4 regions of the Actinoplanes sp. NBRC 101535 genome follow, and region 3 is predicted to be linked to each of the others. Evidence: riboswitches for the same ligand, from Rfam matches in the RefSeq annotation. Region 3 holds a riboswitch; each other region holds the start of a gene.

Region 1 (4,189 bases), on a different contig from region 3:
TGGTGCGTTCGTCGCGGCCAGGACGAACACACCGTCGTTGCCGCCGTCCACGCCGTCGAGTTCGGTGAGGAGCTGATTCACCACGGTACGCATGGACGACTGCAACTGGCTGCGTTTGTGCCCGAGGGCGTCGATCTCGTCCAGGAACAGTACGCACGGGGCGTGGCCGCGCGCCGATTCGAACAGGTCGTGGAGGTTGCGTTCCGAACTGCCGATCCACATGTTCAGTACGTCGGTGATGCTCAGCGAAATGAACGAGGCGCCCATCTCGCCTGCCACCGCGCGCGCCAGGAACGTCTTGCCACAGCCGGGCGGGCCGTAGAGCAGCAGACCACCGCGCAGGCTCTTACCGAACAGGGTCCGCAGTTTCGGGTTCCGCAGCGGGCCGAGGAACGACACCTCGAGACGCTTCTTGACGTCGGCCATGCCGCCGACGTCGGCGAGGGTGACGCCGGAGCGTTCCACGTCGAAGGAACGGTCGGCGTGGCCGCGGACCGGGTCGACGCCATCACCGGACGACGAGCTTTCCGGCCGGGAGAAACGCGGCGGAACCACATCGCCGAACTGCTGTTCCATCGCCGCCCAGTCGATACCTGACGGCGGAATCGGACCACCGGGCCCGGAAGGAGATGCAGTCTCGGAAGGAGATGCGGTCTCGGAAGGGAATGCAGGCGCGGAGGGGGATGCAGGCGCGGAGGGGGATGCAGGCGCGGGAGGAGATGCAGGCGCGGAGGACGGAGCGGAAGGGGCTGTCGGCACGGGAGGCGACGGCGGGACGGGGTTGCCCAGTGCCCGGGCCATCAACTGCTGTGCTCCGACGTTCGCGGGATCCTGGGCCAGGGCCTGCGCGACGTGCCCGATCGCCTCGGCGCCACGGCCCGCGGCCACCAGCATCTCGGCCAGGTGCAACCGCAGTGGCAGGTCGTCCGGCTGGGCCTGCACCGCCGCGGCGAGGCTATTGATCAAGGCATCGCTCATGACAGGCGATTATGCCCGCGCCGGTGGCCGGCCTGCTCACGGCAAGCCGGGGCCGCGCTCGCTCGACGCCGGGTTGAGACCTGAAACACCGGATGGCGACGGTACGGGCTCAGGCCGTACCCCCGAGAAGGCCGGCCTGAAGGGGAGAGAAGGTGGAAGGCCGCCCACACCGAAGTGTGAGCGGCCTTCCGGAGAACAGCGGAACAGGAGCCGATCAGGCCGGCCGCCGGTATCCGGCGATCGAACCCGGACTTTCGATCTTCGCCATCCGCACGTAGTCGCCCGTGTGCGGGGCGTGCACCATCATGCCGCCGCCCACATAGATGGAGACGTGGTGCAGATCGGAGCCGTAGAAGATCAGGTCACCCGGCTGCAGTTCGCTGCGGCTGACCGACTTCGTGGTGCTCCACTGGGTCTTCGTGTAGTGGTAGAGACTGACGCCGACCGATCCCCACGCCTCTTTCGTCAGGCCGGAGCAGTCGTAGCTGCTCGGACCCTCCGCGCCGAAGACGTAGGGTTTGCCGATCAGGTCGCACGCCTTCTGGGCCGCGCGACCTCCCCGGTCGTTGGTGTAGTCGACCGGGCACGGACCGATCTTGAGTCCGCTCTTCGAGACCGTGGCGCTGCCGTAGGCTTCGATCCGGAGGTCCTGGAGCTCCTCGACCTTCGCCTCGATCGTCGTCTTCTTGGCCGAGAGGTCCTTGTCCCGGACGGCGATCTCGGCTGCCATCTTGTCGACGTCAGCCTTGTCGGCGGCGTACTTGTCCCGCAGTTTCGCCACTTCGGTGATGGACGCCTCCTGCCGGGAGGCGATCTGGTCGAGGAGTGTCAGCTTGTCCACCAGGCCGGTCGGCGAACCGGTCACCAGCATCGCGTTCATCGCGCTGGGTGGCCCCTGGATGTAGGCGTCCACCGCCAGGCCACGGACCTGCACCATGGCGGCATCGACCTTCTTCTGCAACGGCGCGAGGGTCGCGGCAAGCTCTTTCTGCTGTTTCTTCAGCTCTTTGAGCTTGCTGTGCACGTCGTTGTACTCCTCGATGACGGGCTCCAGCTTGTTCCACTGCTCGTCGATCTGATCTTCGATCTTCGAGGGGTTGGGTGCCGCGTGGGCGGCTGCCGGGCCCGTGACAACAACTCCGGCCGCCGCGACGGCACAGAGCACGATGCGCAGAAAACCGACGCGACGCGCGCCTATCCGCTTCACGTGGGTGTGTTGTCCTTTCTTCCTACTCAGCCGCCGACCGGGTTAGCTGACGGGTTCGAGCGGGAAGCACGCCCGGCCGCGTTTCCGCGGCTTCACCCCATGAACCTGGGTTCCCGGCTCGCACGAGGGCGATTAGGCGGTGGTCCGTCAGATCGGCCGGTTGGACGATGGGGGACTGCCGAACCGGGGACAACCGTACTCGGATCATGCGGGCAAATGAAGCGCGCATCGTACCGGAAACCCTGCGCACCTGCAGTAATACCGAGGGTTACCGAAATGGCCATGCGTCGAGGGCCCGAGCCAGCCAGGGCACCACGAGCACTACGGTCGGTAACACCAGCAGGCCGATCGCGGCGGCCGTGGCGAGCACGGTGAGGGGCCGCGACGAGCGTGCCGGGCCGGCCATCCGATCGAGCCTCCGCCGCGTCTCGGCGGCCGGGTCGGCGGGCGCCGCCTCACCGAGGGGCGCCGGGTGGGCGAGCCGGGACAACGCGGCCCGCAGCGGTTCCGGCCCGGTGCGGCGGCGTGCGGCGTCGTCCGCCACCATCTCCAGCAGCAGGTGTACGGCGTCAAGCGACGCCCGGCTGCGCAGTGGTGCCGGGACCGCCTGGTAGAACGCGGTGAACGACTCCATCACGAGTTCATGCCGGTGCCGCAGGTGGGCCCGTTCGTGGGCCAGCACGGCGTCGACCTGTTCCGGGTCCAGGACCTGCAGCACGGCCCCGCTGAGCACGACGCGCGGCGACCGTCCGGGCACGCAGTACGCCAGGGGCAGCGCGCCGTCCAGCACGCGCACCTCGGCGCCGCTGAAGGTGCGGCGCTGCTCGGCCCGGTCGAGCAGGTCGACGAGCATCCGGTGCCGCGCGCGCCGGGCCCGGGCGCGGTAGCTCACCCGGACCAGGGAGATCAGCAGCCGGATCACGATGAGGGCCGCGACCGCCAGCGAGAATCCGAGGGCCACCACCGTCTCCGGGTGCCGGGCGCCGGCCGCCCGGGACAGCTCCTCCGGGGCGGCGAGCACCACGCCGAGCGCGCAGAGGACGGCGGTCAGGGTCAGTGCCTGCCAGAGCAGCACGCCGGCGACCGGTGACCGGTCGGGCCAGCGGGCGTGGGCGAGGATGCCGGGTGCGATCAGCGACAGGGCCAGGCCGAGCGCACCGAGCGCCAGCGCGGTCACGACCGGGTCGTGGAGCGGGCCGCTTCGATCGCCGCGGCCAGGGCGTCCGGTGGGAGCTGCCCGACGAAGTACGCCAGGGCGGCGTCCCGGTCGGGGGTGGAACTCAGGGCGTCGAGCATCACCCCGGCGGTCATCTCCTCGCGGGTCTGCGCGGGGGCGTACCGGTAGGCGCGGTCGGAGCGTTGCTGCAGGACGAGACCCTTCTTCGCCAGCCGGTCGAGGACCGTCATGACGGTGGTGTAGGCCAGGTCACGGTCGCGGCTGAGCAGGTCGTGCACCTGTCGCACGGTCAGCGGTGCGGGCGCGTCCCACAGCTTCGTCATGACCTCCCGTTCGAGGTCGCCCATACCCATGTGGGGCAGTCTACGTCACCGCGTCGTACTACACGTCGTAGTATCTACTACGAAGCGTCGTAGAGGGGTGGGCCTGATCCATGGACGTGCTCGACTTGACCCGGCTGCAGTTCGCCGTGGTGACGATCTATCACTACCTGTTCGTGCCGCTGTCGATCTGTCTAGCGGTCACGGCGGCCGGTCTGCAAATCGCCTGGATGCGAACAAACAACGATAAATACTTACATCTCACGAAATTTGTGGGAAAGTTGCTGATTGTCACGTTCGCGGTCGGCGTGGTGACCGGTCTTGTGCAGGAATTCCAGTTCGGCTTGGGCTGGAGCGCCTTCGCCCGGTTCTACGGTGATGTGTTCGGCCCCACACTCGCCATCGAGGGCATGCTCGCCTTCTTCCTCGAGGCGACGTTCCTCGCCCTCTGGTACTTCGGCTGGGAGCGGCTCCCCCGTAGGGTGCACGCCGCCACCATCGTGGTCG
Region 2 (4,189 bases), on a different contig from region 3:
CCACGGTCACAGCGTGATGCGCTGGCCGGGGTAAAGCAGGTGAGGGCTACGCAGAAGCTCATCATTCAGGCGATAAAGATGACGCCAGCCGCCCGTGATGTCGTGCTGAGCCGCGATGGAGGTCAGTGTGTCACCGTGGCGCACGACGTGGACGCTTATTCCTACGCCACCCTTCCGCACCGTTCCGCCGGTTCGGCCAGTTCCGCCAGTGCTGAGCCGTTCTCCGGCGGGTCGTCCGGCAACCGGCCGTCCTCCGGCGGGTCGTCCGGCAATCGGCCGTCCCGCGACTGGTCGTCCGGGGATGGGCCGTAGGAACGGCTTGGCCGCACTGGCCATCGCGACCTGGTTCATCCGGACGGCTCGGGTCCGGCCGGCGTCGTCAGCCCGCAGGTCCCGCACCACAGCCGCCATCATCGTCGCGGTCAGCCCTGTTCCGGTCGAACTCGTGCTGCCCTGTGTGGTGCCGGTCGATCCCGATGTCGCTGATTCGGCGCGCACCGGCACCGGGCTCGGGAGGTCCACGCCCGGCGTGATCGGCCCGGGCACGAACGGTCCCGGAGCCATCGCCCCGGAGGCGGTCGGACTCGGTGTGGTCCATCCCGAGGCGGCGACGTCAGGAATCGCCAACACGGGAGGGGCCCCCGCAGGAGGGGCGCCCGCGGGAGGCGTCGGACCAGCCAGGTTCCGCGGCAGCAGCGTGCCGCCACCACGCACCAGGCTGATCGCGCTCACGCTTGCCGCACCGGAGAAGGCGGTTACCGCTTTGAGCGAGGCCTTCCGCTCGGCCGCAGCCCGTTCGATCTGCCGCCGGATCGCGTCCGCCCGCGTCGCGGCCAGCCGCATTTCACGGCCTTGGCGCGTTTCCAGGACCACTCGCACCGCACTACGAATCCTCCCCCGCCCCTTCGTCTCCCGCTCAGCCGTCTCCCGCTCAGCCGTCTCCCGCTCAGCCGTCTCCCGCTCAGCCGTCCCCTGCTCCGCTGCCCCAAGTCCGGCTGTCGTTCGCTCTGCCGTGCCCGGTCCTGCTGGCCGCTGTCGTTGTCCAGTCGGATCGAGGCGCTTTCCGTCGCCCGCCGCGCTACCGGTCTGAGCTTGAGCGGTGGCGGCCCCGGTGGGGCGTTTTTGACCCGTCAGCCGAAGAATCCGCAGCCGGGTGACTCTCTCCCATGCCGCGGCCTCATGCATGATCCGATTCTGTTCAGAGGCCACTTCGCGCGACGCGCCGTCTGACGGAGTTACCTCGCTCCCGTCGCGGACCTGCGTCCCGGGTCGCGCCAAACGTCGCTCGTCCGAGCTGCCGCGCGATGAGCCCCCGCCCCCGCGCACCTCAACGGTCTTGGCCGGCGCCTTCTGAGCGGCGCTGCCGACGCCGCCGGTGTTCTTGCCCGCACGCACACCGGCGGATGGGGCCGTCGCCTTCTGGGCGGCGCTGCCGGCGCTGCCGGGGTCTCTGCCTGTGCGCACTTCGGCTGTCTGAGATGCCGTCTTCCGGCTCGTGTCGTCAGAGCCGGCCGTGCTCTTCCCTGTCCGCACATCCGTGTTCTGACCCGCACGTACATCCGTGTTCTGACCCGCACGTACATCAGCGGTCTGGACTGTCGCTTCCTGAGCGGCCGTCTTACGGGTTGCGTCCGCCTGGGCGGCTGCCTCGCGGGCGGCTGCCTCGCGGGCTGCGGCGTCTCGGGCTGCGGCGTCTCGGGCGGCGAACTCGCGGGCTTCGGCCTCTCGCAGGGCCCTCTCGCGGATCGCCCTCTCGCGGATCTCGGTTGCTCGCAGCGCTGCGCGTCGGCGGGCCTCCGCCTGGCGTTGTGCCAAGGCCTGGCGGGCGGCTGTTCTGCGCTGGGCGGCTTGCCTGCGGGCTTCCGCTCTGGCCTGCGCTCGGGCTTCCGCGCGGGCCGTTGCGGCTGCTCTGCGTTCGGCTGCCGCCTTGCGGGCCGCGGCGGACGAGACACCCCGGCGGCCGTGTTTGCCGCATGTCGGCCACGCGCCGATGCCTTGGCCGCGGAGCACCCGCTCCGCCACGTGGATCTGTTCGCTCTTGCTGGCCCGGTTCGCGGTCCCGGCGAACTTCGACCCGCCGTAGGCGCGCCACGTGCCACGCGTGAACTGCAGGCCCCCGTAGTAGCCGTTGCCGGTGTTGATCCGCCAGTTGCCGCCTGATTCGCAGCGGGCTACCGCATCCCAGTTGACCTCGGCCCCGAAAGCCGCCGACTCGGTGCCCAGCAGCGAGAACGCGACCATCGTGCCGGTGAGTCCGACAACGGCCTGCTTACGTATGTGATGCATCTGAGCTTCCTCCACGCCTGCGAGGTCAGCTGTCGGGTTCGGGCAGAGGTGCCCGGTCGCGTCGTGTGCGGCTTCACCCCGAGGCGCGTGTCAGCGCCGAGGAACGTGTGGGTCCCCCGCTCCCTGCCTGGGTTCGTGTCCGTGGCCGGCGGCAAGGATTCGGCGTTCCGGCCACGGTGCCCGCGTGCGGGCCGCCGGATGGTGTTGTCACCGGCATGCGGAGCCGGTGTCGTGCTGCCACCGTGCATGCAGAGCCGGTGTCGTGCCGCCACCGGCGCACAAACGCCGGCCGCGATGCTGCCACCGGCATGCAAGGCCGGCGCGGTGCTGCTCACCGGCGTGTGAAGCACGGTGATGGTGCACCAACCCGGAGGCTGGCAGGTGGCGCCTTCTCGTAAATTAGACGCTTTGGTCGGCCTTTGCGGGATAACCACCAACTACCTGCCAGTAGCCGACCCTCCACCCAGGGTGCACAATCGGCAGCCATGAGCCGCGACTTCGATGTGATCGTCTACGGTGCTTCCGGTTTCGTCGGTGCGCTGGTGGCGCAACACCTGGCCGAGAATGCTCCACCAGAAACACAAATTGCACTGGCTGGCCGTTCACCGGAGAAACTGGAGTCGGTACGCGCACGGCTGGGCGTCGACTGGCCCGTGATCGTTGCGGACGCCGGTGATCGGGACGCGTTGACCACCATGGCCGCCCGCACACGGGTGGTGGTCACGACCGTCGGCCCCTATGCGCGGCACGGTCTTCCGCTGGTCAACGCGTGTGCCGAGGCCGGCACCGACTATCTGGATCTGAGCGGTGAGGTGCTGTTCGTCCGGGACAGCATCGCCGCGAATCATGAGACGGCGCGGCGGACCGGTGCCCGGATCGTGCACTCGTGCGGTTTCGACTCGATCCCGTCCGACATCGGCGTTCACGTGCTCCACAAGCATGTCCGGAGCGAACTCACCGACACCACGCTCGTGGTCACGAGTCTGTCCGGGGGTATCAGCGGCGGGACGATCGACTCGATGCGCGGTCAGGTGGACGCGGTACGCAGTGATCCCGCGCTGCGACGGGCCGCCGCCAGCCCGTACTCCTTGACTCCTGATCGCGACGCCGAGCCGGACCTGGGCCGCCAGCCGGACATGGTCTCGGTGCCCGCCTCCGATGTGGATCCGAGTCTGCGCGGGCAGTTGGCGCCGTTCGTGATGGCCTCCTACAACACCCGGGTGGTGCGGCGCAGCAACGCTCTGCGCGGTCACGCCTACGGTCGCCGGTTCCGCTACCGGGAGGCGGTGAGTGTCGGTGCCTCCCCGCTGTCGCCGGTGTTCGCTTTCGGACTCAAGATGGGCCTGACCGGTCTCTTCCTCGGTCTGGCCGTGCCGCCGACGCGTTTTCTGCTGGACCGGATCCTGCCGAGACCCGGGACCGGCCCGGATGAGAAGACCCGGCGTAACGGGCATTTCACGGTGGACATCTTCACCACGACGGTGGAGGGTGAGCGCTATCGTGCCCGGTTCCGGGCGAAAGGCGATCCGGGGTACGCGGCGACCGCCGTCATGCTCGGCGAGTCCGCTCTCGCGCTCGTCCTCGACCGGGACAGGCTTCCCGAGTCCGAGGGTGGGGTGCTGACTCCCGCCACGGCTCTCGGCGATGCCCTGGTCGACCGGCTACGGGCGGCCGGCGTCGAGATCACGGTCCACCCCGCCGGCCGGTGAAGTGCCGATGACCTCGAAGACGTGCCAGTGCTTGGGCCCACTGAACGCGGGCCCCGGCGCGTCCTCCTCCCGCCAGTGCACGATCTCCAGCCCGTGAAGGCGTTCCCGCAGCTCACCCTCTTCGAGGAAGGTCAGCTGCGGGTTGCCCGCCCACGAGTCCCGGTCGCCGAAGAGGTCCGCGGCGAGCCACCCGC
Region 3 (4,189 bases):
GGTTGACGGTGGGTGGCACCAGCTGCTCGCGTAGCGCGCCGATCGCGGCGATCAGGTTCACCCCGCCGGCCGCCGACGTCAGGTGACCGGTCATCGACTTCGGTGAGCTGATCGACAGCTCGTGGGCGTACGCCCCGAACAGCGCCTTGATCGCGGCGGTCTCGCTGGCGTCGTTGCCGGGTGTGCCGGTGCCGTGCGCGGCGATGTAGTCGATGTCCCGCGGGTCCAGCCCCGCGTCGGCGATGGCGTCGCGCATCGCGGTGATCGCGCCACCGCCGTCCGGCGGCGAATCGGTGATCCGGTACGCGTTGAGCGTCGACCCGTACCCCGCGAGCTCTGCTTTGATCTCCGCGCCCCGGGCCAGGGCCGCCTCCCGTTCCTCGAGCACGACGACGGCTGCGCCCTCCCCGAGGACGAACCCGGTGCGGGTGGCGTCGAACGGCCGGCAGGCCGCCTCCGGCTCGTTGTTGTGTTCCGTGGTCAGCGCCCCGAGCAGGGAGAACCCGAGCACGTCCATCCAGGTGGTGAGCGCGTCGAAGCCGCCGGCCAGCATCACGTCGGCGTCGCCCTCCTGGATCCGCCGGTACGCCTCGCCGACCGCGTGGGCGGAGCCCGCACACGCGGTGCTGACGCTGATCATCGGACCGGCGGCCCCGGCCAGCCGGGCGACCCAGGACAGCGCCACGTTCTGGCTGCGCAGCAGCACGTCCCGCGGGCTCTGCCGGGGGATGTCCGCGCCCCGGCTGCGCACCAGCCGGTACGCCATGTCGACGGCCTCCTGCAGCTCCGGACGGCCGACCGTCCCGCCGAGCGCGACCCCGCAGCGGTACGCGTCGCCGTCCATCACCCCGTCGCCGGCGTCCTGGACGGCCTCCTGGGCGGCGGCCACCACGAACGAGGCGGCCCGGGAGAGGTGGCGTCCGGGCACGCCCTCCGGTGCGGCGAAGTCACGGACGTGACCGGCGATGCGTACCTCGAAGGACCGGGCGTCGAAGGAGGTGAGCGGGCCCACCCCGTTGCGGCCGGCGGCCAGCCCGGCCCAGGTGGACGGGGCGTCGTTGCCCAGCGGCGTGACCGCGCCGAGCCCGGTGACCACGACCCGGTTCATGCGGCGCCGACCAGCATCGCCTGGGCGACCGCGTAGTCGCCGGTGTGCGACAACGTGATCTCGACGCGGCAGCCGCGGGCGTCGGCCAGGGCGCGGACGGCACCGTGCAGGCGTACCGAGGGGCGGCCGAGCGCTGCGTTGACCACTTCCACGTCGGTCCAGCGCATCGCCGGGCCGAGGCCGCTGCCGAGGGCCTTGAGGACGGCCTCCTTGGCGGCGAAGCGGGCGGCCAGATGAGGGTAACGGTCCCGTTTCGCCCCGCAGTAGTCCCGCTCGGCCGGGGTGAAGAGGTCGATGTCGGCGGTCGCGTGCTCGGTCAGGAGACGGCGCAGCCGCGACACCTGGACGATGTCGATTCCCACCACGTTCTTGCCTCGCTCTACGGTTCGATTCGGTGCTGCATGCACTGAACGCTCGACCGCGGGCCGTTGTACGGCGAAGCCGGAAATTTCCACCTCGCATCGCTCACAGCAAAACTTCAGCCCGGTGCAAGCTGGTCATTCAGCTGACAACAATAACTTTCACCGGTATAGCCGACATTTCGCTGATTTCTCTCATACCCGTTTTATCACTCCGTAAATAAGATCAAATCGGGCGAATACTGAGAAGAACGTCACTATCGACCACCGTGAGCTTGGCACCCGGCACATCGACGTGGTTACCGTCGTGGCCGTCCCGCAGTACGGCGGGCACCGAGGGCGGATCGCCGAATCCTGCCGCCGCCCCCGGACGCGACTCGACGGCAGGAGCGGGGGACCCAAGATTCTCGGCGCGTGACGACGCGCCTCGGGGTGAAGCCGCGTGATGCACCGGCCGGGCCACTCTGCCCGAACCCGACAGCTCACCTCGTAGGCGTGGAGGAAACCCATGTCTCGGATCGGTAGTAGACGAACGCGCCTTGCCCTGGTTCTGATCACCGCGGGCGTGACCGGAGCCGGCGTCCTGACCGGCGCAGCCCCGGCGAACGCCGCCACGGTGAACTGGGACAAGATCGCCCAGTGCGAGTCCGGCGGCCGGTGGCACATCAACACCGGCAACGGGTACTACGGTGGCCTGCAGTTCAGCCGCAGCACGTGGAAGTCCAACGGCGGCGGCAAGTACGCCGCCACCGCGAACAAGGCCAGCAAGAGCGAACAGATCACCATCGCACAGAAGCTGTACAAGAAGCGCGGACTGAGCCCCTGGCCGGTGTGCGGCAAGAAGGCCGGCGTCTACAAGAAGACGACCACGAAGGTCACCGCCCGCAAGACGGCCACCAAGACCACGGTGAAGGCGACCGGGAAGACCTACGTGGTCCGCTCCGGCGACACACTCGCGTCGATCGCCAAGAAATTCAAGGTCAAGGGCGGTTGGCGTACGCTGTACCGCCTCAACGACGACCGCCTGAAGAGCCCGAGTCTGATCTTCACCGGTCAGCGGATCCGGCTCTGACGGTGTTCTGACGTCCGCTTCGTGACGTCGACTTCGTGACGTCGTTCTCTGTGACGTCGGCGGGGTGGGGCGCCACTCCCCCGGGTTCCCCGCCCGCCTTCTCTTCTCCTCAGATGATCGCCTCTCCTCAGATGATCGCCTCTCCTCAGATGATCGCCCGGATCAGCCGGGACGCGTCCGCACTGGACGGGCGATCACTGACCTGCCCGTCCCCGATCTCCACCAGCCGCCAGCGCCCGTCCGTGCGCCGCACCAGATCCGCGGTCACGAACGGCGACGCCAACTCCCGGATCGCCGCCGCCACCACGGTCAGATCCACGTCACCCGGCAGCCGGTCGGGCGAATCCGGGTGCGCGCTGACCAGCCGGCACTCCCCGTCCACCCACCAGGTCCGGGCCTCAGCCCCACTGAAATCCTCGAACCGCCGCAACACGAACCCGCCGGTGAACTCGTCGTCGCGCAACTCCCGGAACCGCCGGGCCACCCGCCACGCCGCGTCGACGTCGGTCACGTCCGGGATGAAACACGCCTCGTCCCAATAGTGTTTCATCGACTTCGTCCAGTCCCGCAGCACGGCCGCCCCCTTGCCGAGCCCCGCGCACGCCTCCAGGAACCCGTCCCGCCCGTCCCCCTCGGTCCACACACTCTCCGGCGTGCAGTCCTGCGCAGCCGGATACCACCCCGGCAGCTCGTGCCCCCGCCGGTAATCCTCGGCCCCGGTCCGCAACCGCACCCCACGCCGCTCCAGAGCCGCCGCGAACCCGGCGTAATCCCCACTCCGCAGCATCCATCCGCGATAGACGGCGCCGTCCCCCGCCGGCACCCGCGCGACAGCGGCGTCCGCGGCCTGCGCCGTGCCCCGGGTCAGCGCATCGTGATCGACCACCGCGACCGGCATCCCCGCCGCCCGGGCGGCCGCCGCCTCCCCCGCGAAATGCTCATCAGGCCGTCGGGGACGCAACACGTCGCAGGGAACCAGCAGCATGCCGAGATCATGCCAGGGCCAGCCTTCCGCACACCCCTGAACCCACCCGGCCGTGCACCCTCCGCCAGCACACCCGCCCTCGACGCGGAGTCACCCCGTACCGCTCCACCGCCGCCCTCACGCGATGGGCGCCTCGGTCTGAGCCCTGCGTCGATCGCCGGTGGGCGGCGCCGCCCCTCACGCGATGGGCGCCTCCCTCAGAAGGGATCGCGGGGAGCCCGGCCTCGTACCCTGGACCGCGGCATGCAACGCCAGAGACGGCGTGGCCGGACGATGCCGGCTGACGGCGTGCCGAACCGCGGTGAGCAGTTCAGTACGGGTGAAAGGTTTCTCGAGCAGGTTCGTATCCGGGTCGAGAAACCCCTTGTCCGCAAGGAAAGGGGTGGCATACCCGGACATGAACAACACCTGGGCATGCGGCTGGACGGCACGGATCCGCCCAGCGAGCTCGGATCCGAAGATCCCCGGCATCACCACGTCGGTGAGCAGCAGGTCGACCGACAGATCCGGCTCCGATGCCACGGTGACCGCTTCGGCGGTGCTTTCAGGAGCCACGACACGGTAACCGGCGGCCAGGAGAAGCCGACGACACACTTGGCGCAGTGCCGGTTCGTCCTCGAGGAGGAGCACCGTCTGACCGGACCCGTGAAGATCGACGGGAGTCT
Region 4 (4,189 bases), on a different contig from region 3:
AGGTGATCAAGCAGGCCGACCTGGTCATGGCGATGTACATCCGCGGTGACGCGTTCACGCCGGAGGAGAAGGCGCGCAACTTCGCCTACTACGACGCGCGGACCGTCCGGGACTCGTCGCTGTCGGCCTGCGTGCAGGCGGTGCTGGCGGCCGAGACCGGGCACCTGGAGCTGGCGCACGACTATCTGGGCGAGGCCGCCCTGATGGACCTGCACGACCTGCACCAGAACGCCCGGGACGGCGTGCACGTGGCGTCGCTGGCCGGGTCGTGGATCGCGCTGGTCGCCGGTCTCGGCGGCATGCGTGACTTCAACGGTCAGCTGTCGTTCGCGCCGCGCCTGCCCAGCCGGATCAACAACCTGGAGTTCTCGCTGCTCTGGCACGGTCTGCGGCTGCGGGTGAACGTCACCGCGGAGGAGGTCACCTACTCCCTGCGCAACGGCGGCGGCTCGGCTCGGCTGACGCTGCACCACCACGGCAAGGAGATCGAGGTCACCCAGGTCCGCCCGGTGACGATGGCGATCCCGCCGGCCCTGCCGGTCGGCCCCGCGCCGGTTCAGCCGGCCGGACGGGCCCCGGTGCGCCGCGCGGTGCACTGACCCCGTACCACGAGAAAGCCCCCGTTCCTCGCCGGCAGCGAGGGACGGGGGCTTTTCGGTGGGTCTGTCAGAGCATCGAGACGTGCACGTGGTCGGTGTGGTCGCTGACCCCGTGGTACTGCTTCCAGCCGCTGGCCGGGAACCAGATCTGCTTGTACCAGATCACGTAGTAGATGCCGAGTGCGTCGGCGTTGCGGACCAGGAAGGCCGTCAGGTCGTTGCCGTACTTCATCATCTTGTCGTTGTGCGCCGACGAGAATCCGCTCTTCTGCAGCGACCAGTCGCAGGCCCGGCCCTTCGGGTGCTCGAACGGGCCACCGGTGCGGTGACATCCGACGAACAGGTCGAAGCCGGCCTTCTTGGTCTCCTTGTACATGTTGAGCGTGCGTTTCGTGATGCAGCCGCTCGTGGTCGGGTCGTCCTGGTTGCAGCTCTCCGCGGAGAAGCCGCCCTGGGCGTTGCGGGGTGCCGCCTTGGCCGTCGCCGATTTCGCGGCGACGAAGCCGTCGGTGATGGTGCTGTTGATCCCGGTGCCACCGCCGAGGAGCGTCAGCTGCTTCTCGGCCGCTTCCTTCTGCTTCTTCTGAACGGCGAGCTGTTCCTGCTCGTTCTTGAGCTCGGCGTCCAGCGCGGTCTTCTTCGCGGTGATCTCTTCGAGGGCGTCGTTGAGCTCACTCAGCTTGCTGTCGTGCAGCCGGTTGATCTCCTCCAGGGAGACCGCCTTGCTCAGGAAATCGTTCGACGTGTCCGCGCTGAGCAGGAAGCCCAGGGCGCTCACGTCGCCGGTCATGTACTGCTGTTTCGCGATCGAGTTGACCTCGGGAATGAGGACGTCCCGGCGTGCCTCGGCGGCTTTGATGCCGGAGGCGAGTTCCTTCTGGTTCTTGACGGACTTGGCCACGGCTGCCTTGGCGGAGACGTAACGCCGGTTCGTCGACTCCAGCACGGTCGACAGGTTGGCGTCCTCGTCCTCCTCTTCGGCCGTGGTGCTGCCGCCGGGTGCCGCGGAAGCCGGGGCCACGGGGCCCACGAACATCGCGGTCGCCATCAGCGGCGCCAGGGCGAGTGTCAGCCACCGGCGGGGACGTGCGGTCATCAACATTCCTTCCTTGTCACCGCCGACCGGGTTAGCTGACGGGTTCGGGACGGAAGCGATCCCTACCGCCGTTGTCAGGCGGATTCACCCCAGTGACCTGGGTCCCCGGCTCGCCTGGGAGGCGATTGGGCGGCGGCCTGCCGGCAACTCGGGGGCGGTGCCGTCCTGGCAGGACCGGCGCCGAGTTTACCTGAGATATCGCCGTGGATCAGGCTCTGAGAACGGCGAAATGCGTTACCTCACAATGACTTTCGGTAATCGAATCACCTCATGTCGTCACCCCATTGCGGTGCGTACGAGATCTGTCGATCCTTGGCCCGAGTGGGTATGGTCGGACGCGGTTCCCGTATGGGAGCCGCCGCCTAATCGCCACCCCCCGGCGAACCGGGGAACCATTTTCCTCGGGGTGAATCCGCGCCAGCGGTAGGGATTTCCTTCGTCCCGAACCCGTCAGCTAACCCGGTCGGCGGCCGACGGAAGGAATTACCTGTGCAGCAACCGACTGCGCGGCGATTCGCCCCGATCACGGCGTTACTGGTCGCCGTGTGCGGGCTGGTGTTCGCCGCGTCCCCGGCCTCTGCGGCCCCGGGCGACTCCGGCGACGACGGCGAGGGCGGATCCAAGTCGCTGATCGAGCAACTGGAGGACGCCTCCAGCGGCTACGTCAAGGCCAAGGCCGACCTGAAGAAGTCCAAGGAACAGCAGGTCAAGCTGACCGCCGAGGTCAAGCGCCTGGACACCGAACTCGGTCCGAAGCAGGCGGTGCTCGACGAGATCGCCCGGCAGGCCTACACGAACGGCCGGCTCGGACCGCTGACCGCCCTGATCGGTGCCAGCTCGACCGGCGGATTCGTCGACCGGGCGGAATCGCTCGCCACCGTGGCCTCGAAGCAGAACCAGGCGATCGAGGACCTCAAGACGACCCGCGACACCCAGGCCAAGGCCAAGACCGCGATCGACGCCGCCGTGCGTGACCAGGCGAAGCAGGTCAACGTCATGGCCAAGAAGAAGGTCCAGGCGGAGACCGCGCTGAAGAAGGCCAACCAGGGCGCCGACGCCTCGTCGAGCAGCGACGGCGGCAGCGGTGACAGTGCCACGGCGGATCCGGCGCCCAGCGGATCCGGCAGCGGGTGCACCGAGGACGACCCGACCACCGGTGGTTGCCTCACCCCGCGCACCCTGCACGCTCTGAAGCAGGCGAAGAGCGACGGTTTCACCAGGTACACCAAGTGCTTCCGCGAGCAGAACAGCGGTGAGCACCCCAAGGGCCGGGCCTGTGACTTCTCCGCGGAGAAGGGCACCTTCGGCGGCGACGCCACCGGTGCCGACAAGACCTACGGCAACAACCTGGCGAACTACTTCATCAAGAACGCCGAGGCCCTCGACGTGCTCTACGTCATCTGGTACCGGCGGATCTGGCTGCCGAGCAGCGGCTGGAAGTCGTACAGCGGGGCCGGTGGCGATCCCTCGAGCGACCACACGAACCACGTGCATCTCTCGGTGAACTGACCGACCGGCCCCACGGCGAGGCCTTCGTGCGCTACTTGCGCATGAAGGCCTCGTACTCTTTCATCACGTCGTCGGTGGCGCCGTCCGCCCGGATCTGGCCGGACTCGAGCCAGATGCACCGGTCGCAGGTGTCCCGGATCGACTGCTCGCTGTGGCTGACCAGGAAGACCGTGCCGGCCTCGGCGCGCAGCTCACGGACCCGCTGCTCGCTGCGGCGGCGGAACTTCGCGTCACCGGTGGCCAGCGCCTCGTCGATGAGCAGCACGTCGTGCTGCTTCGCCGCGGCGATCGAGAACCGCAGCCGGGCGCCCATGCCGGAGGAGTACGTCCGCATCGGCAGCGAGGCGAAGTCGCCGCGCTCGTTGATGCCGGAGAACTCGATGATGCCGTCCTTCTTGGCCTTCACCTCGGCGGGTGACATGCCCATGGCCAGGCAACCCAGTTCGACGTTGCGCTCGCCGGGCAGCTCGTTCATCAGGGCGGCGTTCACACCGAGCAGCGACGGCTGGCCGGAGGCGTAGATCGAGCCGCGGGCCACCGGCAGCAGGCCGGCCACCGCGCGCAGCAGGGTCGACTTGCCCGAGCCGTTGCTGCCGATCAGGCCGATCGCCTCACCCCGGTACGCCACGAAGGTCACCCCTTTGACGGCGTGCACCTCCCGGACGTTGGCGGGGGAGGAGCCGGTCACCAGTCGCTTGAAGCTGGCCAGCGGGCTGCCGCTGCCCGCGGCGGCGGAGCTGTTGACCTTGTAGATGACGTGTGCGTCGTCAGCGACGACGGTGGGGATCCGATTGTCAGCCACGGCCGTAGCCCTTCTCTCCGCGCCAGAAGTACACGTAACCGCCGAGCCCGACGACGACGCTCCAGATGGTCGCGCCGATCCAGAGGCTGGTGGGGGTGCCGGCCAGCGGCACGTCCTCCATCAGCGAGTGACGCATCAGCTCGATGAAGATCAGCATCGGGTTCGACTCGATCAGGGTGAGCA

What was found. Region 3 has a riboswitch for cyclic di-AMP ahead of QSK32_RS36595 (LysM peptidoglycan-binding domain-containing protein). Riboswitches for the same ligand answer to the same signal wherever they lie in the genome.
Region 1: another riboswitch for cyclic di-AMP. It lies ahead of QSK32_RS43175 (C40 family peptidase); the one in region 3 lies ahead of QSK32_RS36595 (LysM peptidoglycan-binding domain-containing protein).
Region 2: another riboswitch for cyclic di-AMP. It lies ahead of QSK32_RS45655 (transglycosylase family protein); the one in region 3 lies ahead of QSK32_RS36595 (LysM peptidoglycan-binding domain-containing protein).
Region 4: another riboswitch for cyclic di-AMP. It lies ahead of QSK32_RS31280 (coiled-coil domain-containing protein); the one in region 3 lies ahead of QSK32_RS36595 (LysM peptidoglycan-binding domain-containing protein).

What each region holds. Positions count from the first base shown of each region.
Region 1 is NZ_BSSY01000029.1:26,760-30,948, forward strand. It holds gene QSK32_RS43170 (AAA family ATPase) at 1-978, opposite strand, end outside; gene QSK32_RS43175 (C40 family peptidase) at 1,193-2,185, opposite strand; cyclic di-AMP (ydaO/yuaA leader) riboswitch at 2,202-2,334, opposite strand; gene QSK32_RS43180 (M56 family metallopeptidase) at 2,454-3,362, opposite strand; gene QSK32_RS43185 (BlaI/MecI/CopY family transcriptional regulator) at 3,359-3,715, opposite strand; gene QSK32_RS43190 (cytochrome ubiquinol oxidase subunit I) at 3,796-4,189, shown strand, end outside.
Region 2 is NZ_BSSY01000034.1:27,375-31,563, reverse strand. It holds gene QSK32_RS45655 (transglycosylase family protein) at 7-2,286, opposite strand; cyclic di-AMP (ydaO/yuaA leader) riboswitch at 2,287-2,461, opposite strand; gene QSK32_RS44560 (saccharopine dehydrogenase family protein) at 2,772-3,995, shown strand; gene QSK32_RS44555 (class I SAM-dependent methyltransferase) at 3,948-4,189, opposite strand, start outside.
Region 3 is NZ_BSSY01000019.1:41,575-45,763, forward strand. It holds gene QSK32_RS36585 (beta-ketoacyl-[acyl-carrier-protein] synthase family protein) at 1-1,108, opposite strand, end outside; gene acpS (holo-ACP synthase) at 1,105-1,473, opposite strand; cyclic di-AMP (ydaO/yuaA leader) riboswitch at 1,803-1,977, shown strand; gene QSK32_RS36595 (LysM peptidoglycan-binding domain-containing protein) at 2,033-2,539, shown strand; gene QSK32_RS36600 (ATP-grasp domain-containing protein) at 2,685-3,524, opposite strand; gene QSK32_RS36605 (PAS domain S-box protein) at 3,702-4,189, opposite strand, start outside.
Region 4 is NZ_BSSY01000013.1:211,594-215,782, forward strand. It holds gene QSK32_RS31270 (glycoside hydrolase family 65 protein) at 1-599, shown strand, start outside; gene QSK32_RS31275 (coiled-coil domain-containing protein) at 667-1,695, opposite strand; cyclic di-AMP (ydaO/yuaA leader) riboswitch at 1,701-1,837, opposite strand; cyclic di-AMP (ydaO/yuaA leader) riboswitch at 2,045-2,180, shown strand; gene QSK32_RS31280 (coiled-coil domain-containing protein) at 2,185-3,204, shown strand; gene QSK32_RS31285 (ABC transporter ATP-binding protein) at 3,236-4,006, opposite strand; gene QSK32_RS31290 (ABC transporter permease) at 3,999-4,189, opposite strand, start outside.